DNA from 2 places in the Bacterioplanoides pacificum genome. Region 1 is predicted to be linked to the other one. Evidence: predicted binding sites of a transcription regulator. Region 1 holds the regulator's gene; the other holds the start of a gene.
What was found. The regulator LexA, encoded in region 1, represses DNA repair genes until DNA is damaged. The targets are predictions, from matches to a motif close to TACTGTNTANNTANACAGTA.
Positions count from the first base shown of each region.

Region 2: a site for LexA is predicted at 3,150-3,169, ahead of recA (recombinase RecA). Genes of this name have one in related genera too.

Region 1 covers NZ_JBHRYB010000013.1:351,240-359,115, forward strand. Annotated here, with positions in the region: gene ACFOMG_RS12810 (hypothetical protein) at 1-561, shown strand, start outside; gene ACFOMG_RS12815 (S-methyl-5'-thioinosine phosphorylase) at 569-1,312, opposite strand; gene nagZ (beta-N-acetylhexosaminidase) at 1,312-2,361, opposite strand; gene ACFOMG_RS12825 (L,D-transpeptidase family protein) at 2,346-2,861, opposite strand; gene ACFOMG_RS12830 (TetR/AcrR family transcriptional regulator) at 2,972-3,622, opposite strand; gene lexA (transcriptional repressor LexA) at 3,893-4,492, shown strand; gene ACFOMG_RS12840 (SulA-like leucine-rich domain-containing protein) at 4,527-4,949, shown strand; gene ACFOMG_RS12845 (hypothetical protein) at 5,084-5,335, opposite strand; gene ACFOMG_RS12850 (DUF6586 family protein) at 5,484-5,951, opposite strand; gene ACFOMG_RS12855 (YfaZ family outer membrane protein) at 5,984-6,553, opposite strand; gene htpG (molecular chaperone HtpG) at 6,713-7,876, opposite strand, start outside.
Region 2 covers NZ_JBHRYB010000001.1:137,115-144,990, forward strand. Annotated here, with positions in the region: gene mutS (DNA mismatch repair protein MutS) at 1-2,501, opposite strand, end outside; gene ACFOMG_RS00730 (CinA family protein) at 2,581-3,063, shown strand; gene recA (recombinase RecA) at 3,213-4,253, shown strand; gene ACFOMG_RS00740 (regulatory protein RecX) at 4,234-4,698, shown strand; gene ACFOMG_RS00745 (helix-turn-helix transcriptional regulator) at 4,975-6,018, shown strand; gene ACFOMG_RS00750 (NAD(P)/FAD-dependent oxidoreductase) at 5,993-7,288, opposite strand; gene ACFOMG_RS00755 (hypothetical protein) at 7,401-7,649, opposite strand; gene ACFOMG_RS00760 (hypothetical protein) at 7,650-7,876, opposite strand, start outside.

The sequences.
Region 1 (7,876 bases):
GAACAAAAAATAGAAAACCAGGTCAATCAGGCCATTGAGAGTTACCAACAACAACTGACTGGCCAGGCAGAACTCAGCCAGCAGCAACGGCTGGAATTCGAGCGCTATGTTGACCATCAGCTGAATCGTCTGCACCTGACCCACGAAGGGCTGCGCGAAGGCTTATTAGCCTTCACGCTAATGATTACCGGCCGCGCGCTGGGTGACAAAGCGGTGTTATCCAGCGCCGCCAGCGTCGGTGGTACCCTGGCTACCTCGGCATATCTGAGCCAGCAGGGCTGGCTGGCGGCATTATGGGCTGGCTGGATGGGAGTCCCCGGCTGGGTGACCCTGGCTGGCGCCAGTGCCGGGGTGGTCGCCGCATTGTTGATCTCACCACTCCTGGCTCCCGGACTGGAATGGGGTATGAACCGTTTTCGCGCCCGACGGTTGTTGCAACAAACCGTGGCCGACGCCGAGCAACAGCTGCTAAAAAAAGACGGCCTATTAGCCGCCAGCCGACTGGGCGTTTACCTGCAGATTCTGCCGGATATCGCCCAGTTTTTACAACGTATGCGCTGACGCCGCCTTACCAGCGGCTCAGGGTGGCCGCCAGCAACTGACGCACCTGCTCCATACCACCGGCGAGTACGGCGCGGATTTCGTCCATGGTTATTTCACCATCGCTTTTCCCCGCCGCCGGATTCACCACCAGACACACACTGGCGTACGGTATAGCCAGCTCCCGCGCCAGCACAGCTTCCGGCATGCCAGTCATACCCACCAGATCACAACCGTCGTTTTCCAGCCGGCGGATTTCTGCGACGGTTTCCAATCGTGGCCCTTGAGTAGCACCATACACGCCAAAGTCGCACACCGATAATTCACACTGATTGGCCGCCGCCAGCAGCCGGGTACGCAATGCCGCATCATAAGGATGGCTGAAATCAATGTGGTCCAGCGCTTTAAACTTGCCATCAAAGAAGGTGCTTTCACGCCCCCAGGTGTAGTCCACCAGCTGATCCGGGATCACGATTCTGCCTGACCCCATATCGGCATGAATACCCCCCACCGCATTAACCGCAATAATGGCACTAACCCCCAGCTGTTGCAGCGCCAGAAGGTTCGCGCGGTAATTAATGTGATGCGGTGGCAGCGAATGTGGGTGGCCATGACGAGCCAGAAATACAATTTCCTGCCCCTGCCAGGTGCCTTCACACACCTGGCCAGAAGTTTCTCCCAGCGGCGTGGCAATAACGCCTTGTTGCCGGATGTCAGGACCACTCAGTTGCGTCAGCCCGGTACCACCAATAATGGCTATTTTCTCTGTCATCATATGTTCGTCAGTAAATGAATCTGCTGCTGCAGCTGACGCCGGCGTTGCGGACTGGCAGTCGCTGGCCGCGGCGGAATCAGGCTACTCAGGTTAAGGGGTTGTAAATCCGGTTGTTGCCGGCGTGCTTCGGCAACGGTGTCGACCACCTGCTGTGCCGCACAACGATCGTTACAAGCTAATAAGGCATTACAACCGGCAGCAATGGCCTGGCGACTGCGCTGGCGGTAGTCACCCGCAGCGGCGGCACCCGCCATCGACAGATCGTCACTGAAGATCACCCCCTGAAAGCCCAGCTCATGGCGCAGCTTCTGCTGCAACCAGGCAAACGAAAACCCCGCGGTATGATTGGCATCCAGTGCCGGATACACCACATGAGCAGGCATAATGCCCTGTAACTGACCGCGTCGGATCAGCTCACGGAACGGTCGGATATCATACTCCAGCTCAGTCAGCGGCCGTTCATCCGTAGGTAATTCCAGATGAGAATCAGCCACCACCGCACCATGACCGGGGAAATGTTTACCAACAGCACACATACCCAGCGACTGCATCCCTGCAACAAAGGCGGACGCCAGCGCAATCACCCCGTCAGCATCATGAGCAAACGCCCGATCACCAATCACCCGGGAGCAGTCCCGTTCGATATCCAGCACCGGCGCAAAACTCAGATGCACGCCACAATCGAGCAGTTCCTGCGCCATCAGCCAGCCCAGCTCACGCGCCAGCTCCAGCGCCTGTTGTTGCTGCTGGCGCCAGACCGGCTCCAGCGTCAGCATCGCCGGCAAGCGGCTGAAACCATCACGGAAGCGCTGTACCCGGCCGCCCTCCTGATCAACACAGATCAGTAATTCCGGACGCAGCGCCGTTATTTCCGCAGTCAGCTGCTGCAGTTGTTGTGGCGACTGATAGTTACGGGTAAATAAGATCAGCCCGGCTATTTCGGGCTGTTGCAAAAAGTCACGATCAGCGGCGCTCAGCTGCAGACCATCAAGATCGGCAATCACCCCCAGCTGACGGGTGAAGTTGGTTGTTACAGATTTTTGCATGGAATTCTCGAAAAACTGTGCGCCTGAATCCAGACCTGTGTGTCGCTGTTAACCAGTTCAAACAACTCCAGCAGGTCACGGTTACGCATACGGATACAGCCATGGGAGAGCGGCTGCCCCATCGGTTCAGAATCGGGGGTGCCATGGATATAAATATAACGCCGCATACTATCAACAGAACCCATGCGGTTACGGCCGACTTCCAGCCCCTGTAACCAGAGGATACGGGTCAGAATCCAGTCCCGCCGGGGGTACTGCAACGCCAACTGAGGGGAATAAATTTCACCACTGGCACGACGACCAACAAACACCGTATTCTCCGGCTGGCCAGCACCAATCCGGGCCACAATACGATGCCAGCCACGCGGCGTCTGGCCAGAGCCAGACTGCTCACCAACACCGGCCGCGGCGGTAGAAACTGAATAGAGATGGCAGATACCTGCCGCAGAAATCCTTAATGCCTGATCAGCAACAGAAACTTCGATCAGATTGTCCGTCATGAAATGTGCCAAATACGACTGAAATATAACAGCGCAGCTTATCAGAAGCGCAGAATTAAGCGACCTCCGAAACGGCTTTTTGTCGCCTCAGGACACTCAGAGCACGTACTTCAGCCCGGTGCCTGCAGTCCGGCTCCCAGGAACGGAATCAGCTTATCAAATACCTGGCTGATATCTGTGGTTAAACCAAACTCATGCTGCGCCATCGCCATCAGCGAGTCGGCCCCTGACAAGGTAAACACCGTGGCTCCCAGCATAAAATGAATACGCCAGAAGCGTTCTTCATTGCTCAGCTGTGGCGACGCTGCGGTCACTAACGCCATATAACGATTAAAGACAGTACCGTATTCCTGCTTCAGAAACTTACGCACATGGCCCTGCCCCTGGGTATAAGCCAGGCCCAATAACCGCATAAAGATACCTAAACGGCGCTGACTGAGTTCGTCCTGCACACCTTTATCATCTTCAAGCGCAGTAGCCGGCAACATCATCAATACCGCATTCAGATCCGGCTGTGCACTGCCACGTTGCTGCTGATAGGCATCCACTTGCTGATCCAGACGCTGGCAAAAACTGTTCAGGAAACGGGCAAACACCGCCTGGATCAGTTCCTTTTTGGAACCAAAGTGATAATTCACCGCCGCCAGATTGACCCCGGCCTTAGTGGTAATATTGCGCAGAGAAGTCTCAGCAAACCCTTTCTCCGAAAACAACTCTTCCGCTGCATTGAGAATTGCCTTAGCCGTATCTTTATTCGCCATGCCGGCCGGACTCCCCGAAACTCATGAATTACCGTCATAAAAACAACTGTTTCAAACATACGTTTAAAACATTCTGAACGCAAGCCCCGGCGGCTTTCCCCGGTACTCCTGGCCGACATTGCAGTATTCCTGCCCTCCCGCTAACCGTAGAACTAGGTCGTGAAAAGGTCGTACAGTGGCCTGCGGCAAAATTCGCAGGGGGGTTTACAGCAGCAAAAATACTGTATACATTTACAGTCACTGTATGGATCACCAGTTTGGATAAATATCATGATCAAGCTGACCGCGCGTCAACAGCAGGTTCTCGACTTTATTAAGTCATCACTGGAAGACACCGGCTTTCCGCCTACCCGCGCGGAAATTGCCAACGAACTGGGTTTTCGCTCACCCAATGCCGCTGAAGAACATCTCAAGGCACTGGCACGTAAAGGCGCCATTGAGATGATGGCTGGCGCCTCACGTGGTATCCGGGTCGTAGAAGAACACAACCCGGGTCTGCCAATCGTTGGCCGGGTTGCTGCCGGGGAGCCTATCCTGGCACAGGAACACATCGATGATTATTGCGAAATCCCGCCCAGCTTCTTTAAACCTGAAGCCGATTACCTGCTTGAGGTACACGGTGACTCTATGATGGAGGTCGGCATCCTTAACGGCGACTACATTGCCGTTCATCGTATGGATACCGCCCGCAACGGTGAAATTGTCGTCGCCCGGGTGGGTGATGAAGTCACCGTTAAACGTTATGAGAAAAAGCGCAGTAAAGTGCTGCTGCATCCGGAAAACAAAGACTACCAGCCAATCGAAGTTGACTTAAAAGAAGCCGATTTCGCCATTGAAGGGCTGTACGTCGGCGTCGTGCGCCGCAACTAAAACGCCAGGGATAATCAAACGTTCAGGGGGAAATATGCGTCAGTTAACTCTCGAAGTTGAACCAACCGGCTTGTCACTCAGTAGTCAGCAGCGACCGGCTATCTCCCGTGGCAGCCTGACCGAGCTGATTCTCAGTGAAGGCAGTGCCGTACAACCCATGCAGCTGCTGCCGTTATTAGCACAATGTTCAGCACAACAACGCTGGCTGATGTGGATGAGCCCATCCATGCCCATGAACAAACGTTATCTCGAAAGCCTGGGACTGGAAAACTCAGCCGTTATTCACCTGGATGTCTGTGCCGATACACAAATGGTACTGGTAGAAAAAGTACTGGCTGCTGCAAACAGTCATATCATCATTGAATGGCAAGGGACACTGCACGACAACCAGCGGGAATGTATCCAGCAGCAAGCCTGGCGCAGTGGCAGCCAGGTCATTCTGATTCAGCGTCGTTAATCGCAACGACGTACATTTTCAGCCAGCCCGTTGGCGCGCTGGAAATACAACAACTGCCTCATGCCTGATGCAGAAACGAAAAAAGCCTTGCAGTCTTGCAAGGCTTTTTTTTGACGGGTTGCGGTAATCAGCAATCAGTGCAGCTGATTGTGATATTCCGGTTGTTCAAAATCATCACGCTCCACTTCCATGCCGGACAACTCCCCCACTTTACGTACACCGGCCTCCAGCATCACCCGGGCGATGTCCATATGATGCGCCTGTAAACTGGCCTTTGCATCATCAGAAAAATGAATACTCACCAGTGCATCGCCATCCTGCTCATCTGCACGACGTAACGCGATATCACCATTCGATAACTCTACAATTTCAAAAAAGCGTGCCATATCCGCCTCTCGTTTCCGGGCGCGGGAGTGTACCACAGCGCTGTTTCATTATGGGGTTGAATTCACCCGGTTGCGCATTATTTTTTCAGAAGTTGAATGACTTACTGACGCTCAGAAATGCCAGCAAAGTGCAGGAATCGCGATAGCGTCAGCTCTCCTGACGGTTTTCCCGTTGCAGATCAATCAGTTGCGTTAACTGGCCTAGCCAGGCAGAAATATCCGGCTGATTTTCCTGATGCAACTGAATCATTCCCGGACGCACCGCCTGAGGCTGAGAATGGCTTTTGCTATCCGCCTGGCCCACCGCTTCAGCCGCATTCAGCATGGCCTTCAGCCAGGAGAAGCTGTCGTTTTCCAGATATTCCAGCTCTTTCATTTCGCCGGTAATCAAAGGTGTATCAGCTAATAACTGCGCCAGACCGGAAACCGGCTGACGGTAGGTCGCCAGCTCAGCCAGTTCATGCAGATAAGAGAGATAGGCATCACGCAGAGCATATAAAGCGCTGTCCTGCAGCGCTTCATGCAGCGCCAGGGGCTGTGTGGTCGTGTCGGCTTGCTGTAACAACAAACGACACTGATACAACTTATGATTGGTAAAACTTAACCAGCTGGCCATCAGACGCTCCCGCAAATAAAAGTGCCGACTTTTCAGAAGTCGACTTTCAGACCCACATGAAAGCCATCACCCAGCTCCAGCCGGTCACTGATATCTTCCAGTTTGATGCTGGTATAACGATAGCCGGCGTAAACACGGGCGGTCGGAATCAGGCTGTATTGCAGGCGTAAATCGCTGTCAAACAGGTTTTCCGCATCCGCCACCGATACCACAGGTGGTGCGTAATAGGCGTAACCGGCCACACTGACATCCGGTGCCTGGGGAATGCGGTAACGGAAAAAGCCCCCCAGACCAATACCACCACCACTGTGATCTTCAGCACCACGACTGGCAAAACCATAAATTTTACCACCCACACCAATATACAGGTTGGTATCCTGGTTACGCACATCAACGACATGCACTCCCAGCGAGGCAATTTCGCCGTCATCGGTATGGTGCAGGACATCCATACTGACATGCATCCCGGAACCGACTTTGGTGGCGTCGTACGAAGCACGTACCATTTCGTCAGCCAGGCTGACATCCAGAGAGCCACCGGCCTGTGCACCAGCGGAGATGACCAGCAGAGATGTCATCAGAGCTTGTTTCAGCTGAGACATAAAAATTCCTCAGAGTATGACTCAGTAATCGAGCACAATTAGTATAAAAGACAGAATTGTCGGGCATGATAGCAGTGCGGCGCATGGGGTGAAACCACATGCGCCGCACTGCTGTTCAAAGAAGAGTAAAACGATCTGTTCAGCGATTGGTTATCGCTGTTACTTCATTAACTCCAGCAGCAGCTTATTCAGCTTGGCAACGTATTCCGCCGGTTGCTTCAGCTGACTGCCTTCCGCCAGCTGCGCCTGCGCGTGAATCACCTGTGCCAGTTCAGAGAAACGATCTTCATCCTGTTCCTGATCCAGACGGGCAATCAACGGATGACCCGGATTCACTTCCAGCGATACTTCCGCCTCCGGCATTTGCTGGCCAGCCGCTTCCATCAGACGACGCATATGGCCACCCATATCGTACTGACCCACCACCAGACACGCCGGAGAATCGGTTAAGCGTGAGGTTACCCGCACCTCTTTCACCTGACCTTCCAGTACCTTTTGCAGTCGTTCAACCAGATCTTTATGGCTTTCTTCCAGCTCTTTTTGCTGCGACTTTTCCGTTTCGTCTGCCAGCTCATCCAGATCCAGTTCGCCTTTGGTGACGTCCTGGAAGACCTTGCCATCAAATTCGTTCAGATGGCTGACCATCCACTCGTCCACACGATCGGTCAGCAGCAGTACTTCAATACCTTTGTTTTTGAAGTACTCCAGGTGCGGGCTGCTGGACGCAGCGGCGTGATTATCACCGGTAATGTAATAAATCTTCTTCTGCCCTTCACGCATACGGGCAAGGTAATCTTCCAGCGCAACACTCTGGGTTTCACCGTCACTCTGAGTCGTTGCAAAACGGAACAGCTTGGCGATTTTTTCTTTATTGGCAAAGTCTTCTGCCGGACCTTCTTTCACGACTTCACCGAACTCATTCCAGAAGTTCTGGTATTGTTCCGGTTCATTTTTCGCCATTTTGGTTAAGGTATCCAATACCCGCTTAATCAGCGCACTGCGCATGGAATCCACCTGCTTATCCTGCTGCAGGATTTCACGCGAGACGTTCAGCGACAGGTCGTTGGAATCCAGCACACCTTTAACAAAGCGCAGGTACATCGGCAGGAACTGTTCGGCGTCGTCCATAATAAAGACACGCTGCACATACAGCTTCAGACCGCGGGTTGCTTCACGATTCCACATATCAAACGGCGCTTTCGACGGAATGTATAACAGGCTGGTGTAATCCAGCTTGCCTTCTACCCGGTTATGCATCCAGGTCAGCGGCTCATTCCAGTCATGCGATACATGTTTGTAGAATTCTTTGTAGTCGTCGTCGCT
Region 2 (7,876 bases), on a different contig from region 1:
GCGGCACTGCCGGGCTCAGATATTGGCTGTTCGGATGTAAGGGGCTCAGGCGTTTGTCCAGCGGATGTTGCTGTTGCTGGGCTGATTGCTTCTGCCGGAGCCTGCTGCTCCAGTTGCTGCAGCTGCGCCCGCGCCTGGTTGATTACGCTGGTTGGCACACCGGCCAGTTGTGCCACTTGTAGACCATAACTCTGGCTGGCCGGCCCGTGTTCGACGGAGTGCAGAAAGATAATTTTATCGTCGTGTTCCGTGGCTTTCAGGTGCACATTGGTGGCATTGGCGTGATGCTCGGGTAATGCCGTCATTTCGAAATAGTGGGTGGCAAACAGAGTAAACGCATTGATCTGATCGGCCAGTTCGGCGGCGGCCGCCCAGGCCAGGGACAAACCATCAAAGGTGCTGGTTCCGCGGCCAACTTCATCCATTAACACCAGACTGCTGGCGGTGGCATTGTGCAGAATATTGGCGGTTTCGGTCATCTCGACCATAAAGGTAGAACGTCCGCCAGCGACATCATCAGCGCTGCCCATGCGGGTAAAGATACGATCAATCGGCCCCAGGGTGGCTGCTTCGGCCGGGACGTAACTGCCGATATAGGCCAGCAATGTAATCACCGCCACCTGACGCATATAGGTCGACTTACCCCCCATGTTCGGGCCGGTGATAATTTGTATCCGTTGTTGCGGATCGAGTTGTGTATCGTTGGCGACAAACGGATCTGTAATCAGGTTTTCGACCACCGGGTGACGGCCCTGCTGAATATGTAACACGCTGTCGGTCACCAGTTGTGGTGCAACAAAACGCAGGGTTTCTGCGCGTTCTGCGAGGTTGGTTAAGACATCCAGCTCCGATAACCCGGCGGCGGAAACCTGCAGTGCCACCAGGTCTTCGCCCAGCTCGCGCACCAGCGCTTCGTACAACATTTTTTCGCGGCTCAGTGCCCGGCTTTTGGCGCTCAGTGCTTTATCTTCAAACTCTTTCAGTTCCGGGGTGATAAAACGTTCGGCATTTTTCAGTGTCTGGCGGCGAATATATTCGGTCGGAGCCTGATCGGATTGTGCCTTACTGATTTCGATGTAATATCCGTGGACGCGGTTATAACCCACCTTCAGGGTGTTCAGGCCGGTACGCTGTTTCTCACTTTCTTCCAGTTTTATCAGAAAATCACCGGCGTTTTCACTCAGGCCGCGCAATTCGTCCAGCTCGTCGTCGTAACCTGTAGCAATGACGCCACCGTCGCGTACCACCACTGGCGGGTTGTCGATGATCGCTTGCTGCAGGCGACTGACCCACTGCGGAAACTCCTGAATACGTTCATGCAGTTTGCTGGCTAACGGTGTGTCCAGCTGCGCCAATTGCTGGCGGATGTCGGGTAATACGCTGAATGCATCACGCAGCCGGGCCAGATCCCGCGGGCGCGCCGAGCCCAGTGCCACACGGGATAAAATCCGTTCGATGTCACCAACCTGTTTCAGCAGTTTATTCAGCTCTTCTGCGCTGTAATGGCTGATCAGTTGTGCGATAAAGCTCTGGCGTTGCTGCAGCTGCTGAATATCGCGGATGGGGCGGTTGAGCCAGCGTTTCAGTAAACGGCTGCCCATGGCGGTGGCGGTTTTATCCATGATCCAGGCCAGGGTGTATTGGTCATCGCCTTTCTGATTGATGTCGATTTCCAGGTTACGGCGTGAAGCCGGGTCGATGATGATGGCATCATCCGGTTGTTCGACCATCAGCGAGCGGATATGTGGCAGGCTGTTGCGCTGAGTGTCCTGGGCATAATGCAGCAGAGCCCCGGCGGCGCGTATCGCGGTGTGCATGCCCTCACAACCAAAGCCACGCAGATCCCGGGTTTTTAACTGCTGGGTTAACAGCCGCAGGGCGGTGTCGGATTCAAAATGCCAGGGGGACATACGCTTGCTGCCAGTGCGTTCGGCTATCGCTTGCGGGTAACTGTTTTCTTCATTCAGCAGCAGTTCCGCCGGGCGCAGGCGCTCCACTTCGGCCAGCAGGGATTCTTCGCCGTCGACTTCCAGCACCGAAAAGCGTCCGGAGCTGATTTCCAGCACGGCCAGGCCATGACGTTGTTGGTCGGAGCACAATGCGACCAGCAGGTTGTCGGAACGTTCGTCCAGCAGCGCTTCATCGGTCAGGGTGCCGGGCGTTAATACCCGCACCACTTTCCGTTCGACCGGCCCTTTGCTGGTTGCCGGATCACCGATCTGTTCGGCAATGGCAACCGATACGCCTTGTTTTACCAGCTTGGCGACGTAGTTTTCAGAGGCATGGAAAGGCACGCCAGCCATCGGAATCGGCTGGCCATCGCCACTTTTACCCCGGGCCGTCAGGGTGATATCCAGTAACTGAGCTGCTTTCTTGGCATCGTCATAAAACAACTCATAGAAATCCCCCATACGATAGAACAGAATGGTGTCTGGGAAATCGGCCTTGATGCGTAAATACTGCTGCATCATCGGCGTGTGTTTACTGGGCTGGGCTGCCATGGAATGTATCCTTGTGTCGCTGCGTTTCAGCGCGGTGAATCAAAAGCACGAATTGTAGTGATTCCGGAAGGAGAAAAAAATGCCGCAACTAATTGATTCGATCCACTCTCTGGCAGAGATGTTAAAAAGTCGGGGTTTGCGGGTGGTGACGGCTGAGTCCTGTACCGGCGGTGGCGTTGCCAGTGCACTCACCGATGTGGCTGGCAGCTCAGGCTGGTTTGAATGTGGTTTCGTGACCTACTCCAATGAAGCCAAGGTGCGTTATCTGGATGTGCCGCCGATGACGATCGAACAGTTTGGTGCCGTCAGTGAGGCAACAGTACGGGCTATGGTGGCCGGTGCGGTGAATAACAGCCTGGGTGACCTGGCCGTGGCGGTCAGTGGTATTGCCGGCCCCGGAGGAGGCAGTGAAGAAAAGCCGGTGGGGACTGTCTGGTTTGCCTGGGGTAACGACAAACAACAAATTGTTGAGTGTCACCGGTTTGCCGGCGATCGTCATCAGGTCAGGCAGCAGGCGATTGCCGTGGCGGTGCAGGGTTTGTGTCACTGGCTGGCTTCCTGATCGCCGGAACTGATTCCCAATGGCTGTATATCTTTCCAGTATTTTTTCATATTTGGGGTTGGCGGCAAAAAAAACCTGTGCTTAAATACTGGTTAAATTTACAGTGATCTGAACAGGGTGAGTCACCCACTCGTTTTAAAGGAATGTTTATGGACGCTAACAAGCAAAAAGCGCTAGATGCGGCATTAGGCCAGATTGAACGTCAGTTTGGTAAAGGCGCCATCATGAAGATGGGTGAGCAGCCGCGGGAAGCTATTCCGGCGGTATCCACCGGTTCTCTGGGACTGGATATTGCGCTTGGCATTGGCGGCCTGCCAATGGGCCGTATTGTTGAGATTTATGGCCCGGAAAGCTCCGGTAAAACCACGATGTGTTTGTCGGCCATGGCTCAGGCACAGAAGTCCGGTAAAACCGTAGCCATTATTGACGCAGAACATGCGCTGGATCCGCTGTATGCCGAAAAACTGGGTATCGATCTCGACAGCCTGTTGGTTTCTCAGCCGGATACCGGTGAACAGGCACTGGAAATCTGTGACAGCCTGGTGCGCTCTGGTGCAGTGGACGTGATTGTTGTCGACTCCGTCGCAGCGTTAACACCAAAAGCGGAAATTGAAGGTGACATGGGTGATTCTCATGTTGGTTTGCAGGCTCGTCTGATGTCACAGGCACTGCGTAAAATTACCGCCAATGTAAAAAATGCTAACTGTCTGGTGATCTTTATTAACCAGATCCGGATGAAAATTGGTGTGATGTTCGGTAGCCCGGAAACCACAACCGGTGGTAACGCACTGAAGTTTTATTCCTCGGTCCGTCTGGATATTCGTCGCACCGGCTCGGTGAAGCAGGGTGATGAAATCGTGGGTAATGAAACCCGGGTTAAAGTGGTGAAAAATAAGGTATCACCACCATTCCGTCAGGCAGAATTCCAGATCATGTATGGTCAGGGTATTTACCATATGGGTGAAGTGATTGACCTGGGCGTGAAGTGTAATCTGGTGGAAAAATCGGGTGCCTGGTACAGCTATCAGGGTGATAAAATTGGTCAGGGTAAGGCCAATGCTGCTAAATACCTGGAAGAAAACCCGCATCTGGCGGAAGAAATTGAAGCGCAGATTCGCGCACAATTACTGAACATTGCCGGACCGGAAGACAGCAAGGCTGAAGAGCAGGATGCCGAACAGGAAGCCTGATCTGCTGGAAGCCGGTGATTTACGCCGTGGCATCGTGGAGCTGTTGTCACGGCGTGATTATTCACGCCTTGAGCTGTTGCGCAAATTCCGGGATCGCTGTGAAGACGGTGATCTGCTGGAACAGATTCTCGATGATTTCCAGCAACGTCAGTGGCAGTCCGATTTGCGTTTTGCCGAATCTTATCTGAATTCACGCTTTCAGCGTGGCGTTGGACCGTTACGTTTACGCCAGGAGCTGAAAGAAAAGGGAGTTGACTCTCATACTATCGAACTGGTTTTTGACGCTTTTGACGGCGACTGGTTTGAAAATCTTTATCGCATTGCAGAAAAAAAATCCAAATCGATAAAAGAAAACGATAAGAATAAAAAACAAAAATTATTCCGTTTTCTGGCGTATCGTGGGTTTACCTCTGAGCAAATCAGCAGCGTTATCGACGACTTGTAAAACCCTTTAAAAATCAGATTGTTACTGATGATTTTTAACTCTTTTTTTGCAATCTGCTGAAATCTTGTCGTGTTTTTCCATACTTTGTAACTACTTTCCCGCTTTTGAACTGACATTTGTTTCGCTGTCGTCTCAGTCTATTGACATAATTCGTAGCACTTCACACACTCCATTTTGTATGGGCTTAGTCCGAGCATGCGGAAGTGCGTCTGCCGCATTTGCGCACATTTTCAGGAAGTCACAAATAAAAAACACAAGTCCGTGTCGGGGAGGGATATGAGCCCAACTGCTCAGGTTGATGTTGTCGTGTTGCAGCACTTATTGAATTTCTGGGATAGCCAGGGAATAGAAATCGATCCTGTTTGGCAAATTTTAGGAATTGATACGACGCAGCCGTTACCACGCTGGGTCAGCACGGATCGTTTAGCGGAAGTCTATGTTTTTCTGTCGCAACAGGGTTATGACCTGGGCTTCTTTGTGTCTGCCGGAAAATATCTGGCGGAACAGGAGTTGCCTCTGGATCATTTGCTGAAGCATGGTGAAAGCCTGGAGCAGGCGCTGCCATTGTGTTTTCGTTTTGCTTATCTGATGGTTGGCAGTGTTGAGTTTGAACTGAAGTCGATGCCGCAGTCGCGCAAGGTACTGGTAAGGCCGGTTAACGCTGAACATGCCAGTCATCAGCAGTTGCTGGTGGCGCTGAGTACGCTGACTCATGCCTGTTATAACGTGATTCAGGGTTCACATCAGCAGGGCGATCTGCAGGTATTTCTGCCGGACCTGGAGGACCGTTACCCTGACGCTGTGATGGCTTTTGATGTTCCTGTGGTGCAGGCGGATTGCTTTGCGCTGGAAATTTCGATGGCGGCCTGGCAGCGCAATAACCCGCACCGTAAGGAAAGTTTGTTCCGTATTGCCCAGCGTGAATTTGAGCGCGAGCATCAGAAATTTACCGAATACCTGGCGGTTTATACCGAGCTGAAAGATATTCTGCAGCAGTGTTTGTTGCAGCGTAACGTCAGTCAGGAAGATGTTGCTGGCCGCCTGGGCATCAGTGTCCGTAATCTGCAGCGCCGTCTGAAGGCACTGGGGACCACATACCAGTTGCTGCTTGATGAAGCGCGTCAGGCACTGGCGATGCGTCTGTTACAGGACGAAGCGACTCCGCTTTACGAAGTGTCCTTTATGGTGGGGTATAACGAGCCGAGCGCATTTTATAAAGCATTTAAACGCTGGACTGACATGACGCCAGGCGATTACCGCCTGACGCATATACCGGTGCAGCAAGCTGCCCGTATTAATGCAGTTTCAGACGAGGTCTGATGACCTTATTGATGTGTCCTACCAGGCTGAGCAACAGGGTGTGCCAGTAACCGTGTAGAGCAATCTGATGCAGCCGGTACAGTGAGACATACACCAGTCTTGCCAGCCGGCCTTCGATCATCATGGAGCCTCGGGTCAGGTTACCCATAAGACTGCCCACGGTGCTGTAGCGACTGAGCGATACCAGCGATCCTTTATCTTTGTAGACAAACTCCGGCAAAGGCTTGTTATTGTGCCGTGCTTTAAGCGCGCGGAACAAATGGCTGGCCTGCTGATGAGCTGCCTGAGCCCGCGGTGGAACCGGTTTACCATCCTGTTGCAACATGCTGGCGCAATCCCCGAGGGCAAAAATATTTTCATCCTCGGTCTGCAGGCTGCGGTTGACCACCAGCTGGTTCGCACGATTGGTTTCCAGCCCCAGTTGGGTCATAAAATCGGGCGCCTTAACACCGGCGGCCCAGACTTTAAGACGTGCCTGGATAGAACCCTGATCTTTGGTTTCAAAGCCGTCGGCGGTGGCGGCAGTAATCAGAGTGTTAGTGCGTACCGTAACCCCCAGTTTCTCCAGCTCACGGGTGGCGGCTGCGGAAATTCGCGGCGGTAAAGCCGGCAGAATCCGTTCTCCGGCTTCGATCAGTGTGACCTTGAGGTTTTCCGGGCGCAGGTTTTTCATCCCGTAACTCACCAGCACTTCCGCGGTGTTATACAGTTCTGCCGATAATTCCACGCCGGTGGCGCCGGCACCCACAATGGCAATTTCCAGGTCCTGGATGGCCCCATCGCTGCTGGCGCTGGCGTTCGCACGTAAGAACGCATTGAGCAGTGTTTGATGAAACTTCTCAGCCTGTTGCCGGCTATCGAGGAACACGCAGTGATCTTTGGCGCCCTGGGTACCAAAATCGTTGGTGACACTGCCGATGGCCAGTACCAGGGTGTCGTAGCTGACGCGCCGTTCACTCAGTACCTCATCGCCCTGATCGTCGAGCATCGCTGACAAAACAACCTGTTTGTTGTCGCGATCCAGCCCGGACATGCGGCCAATCTGAAAATTAAAGCCATGTTTTTTGCCGTGGGCGCGATAGTTCAGTTCATCGATTCCTGAATCGAGTGCGCCGGTGGCGACTTCGTGCAGCAGCGGTTTCCACAGGTGGGTAGGGTTGGCGTCAATCAGTTCGATCTGCGCTTTTTTACGGCGCCCCAGTGATCGGCCCAATTGGGTAGCCAGCTCCAGACCGCCGGCACCACCGCCAACAATGACAATGCGTTGCATAAGCAAACTCCGAAAGTGAATGTAAAAGTGAAAAATCTGGCGCCATTATACGGACAATGCCGTCATTTGTGGCGTGCTTTCGGAGATGAAAACCGCTGCTGAAATGCGTGTTTTACAGGGTGTTCTGAAATGACCAGAATCCGGTCAGGAGGGTCAGTGCCAGCAGGATGATGGCTACTGACAGGGTTGTCAGGCTGTGTCTTACAGCAACCGGCCATGTTAAATAGGCCTTATGCAAATGGATAAACTTCATATGGCCAAAAGGCCCCACCGCCAGCTGCAACATTAACAGTGTGGCGGCGACGATCAGTGCAATTAACAGCAGCGGGGTGGCGGTTTCAGCCGCAAATGGCAGAGTCATTCAGTTACCGGCGATTACAGAGGCAGACAGCCTATTCTGACATGAGTCGCGGTTTAATGCTTCCTCGGCACTGTAGACCGGCAGTTTGGCACAGCGTTGCAATACCTGACGGATTTGGTCAGCGTATTCTTCCTCGTCGAGGCGGATCAGTGCTTTGGCATATTCATTCAGAATAACCGGCAGGTCTGATTCCAGCTCCAGTGCCTGGCTGAAAGCCTGCAGTGCTG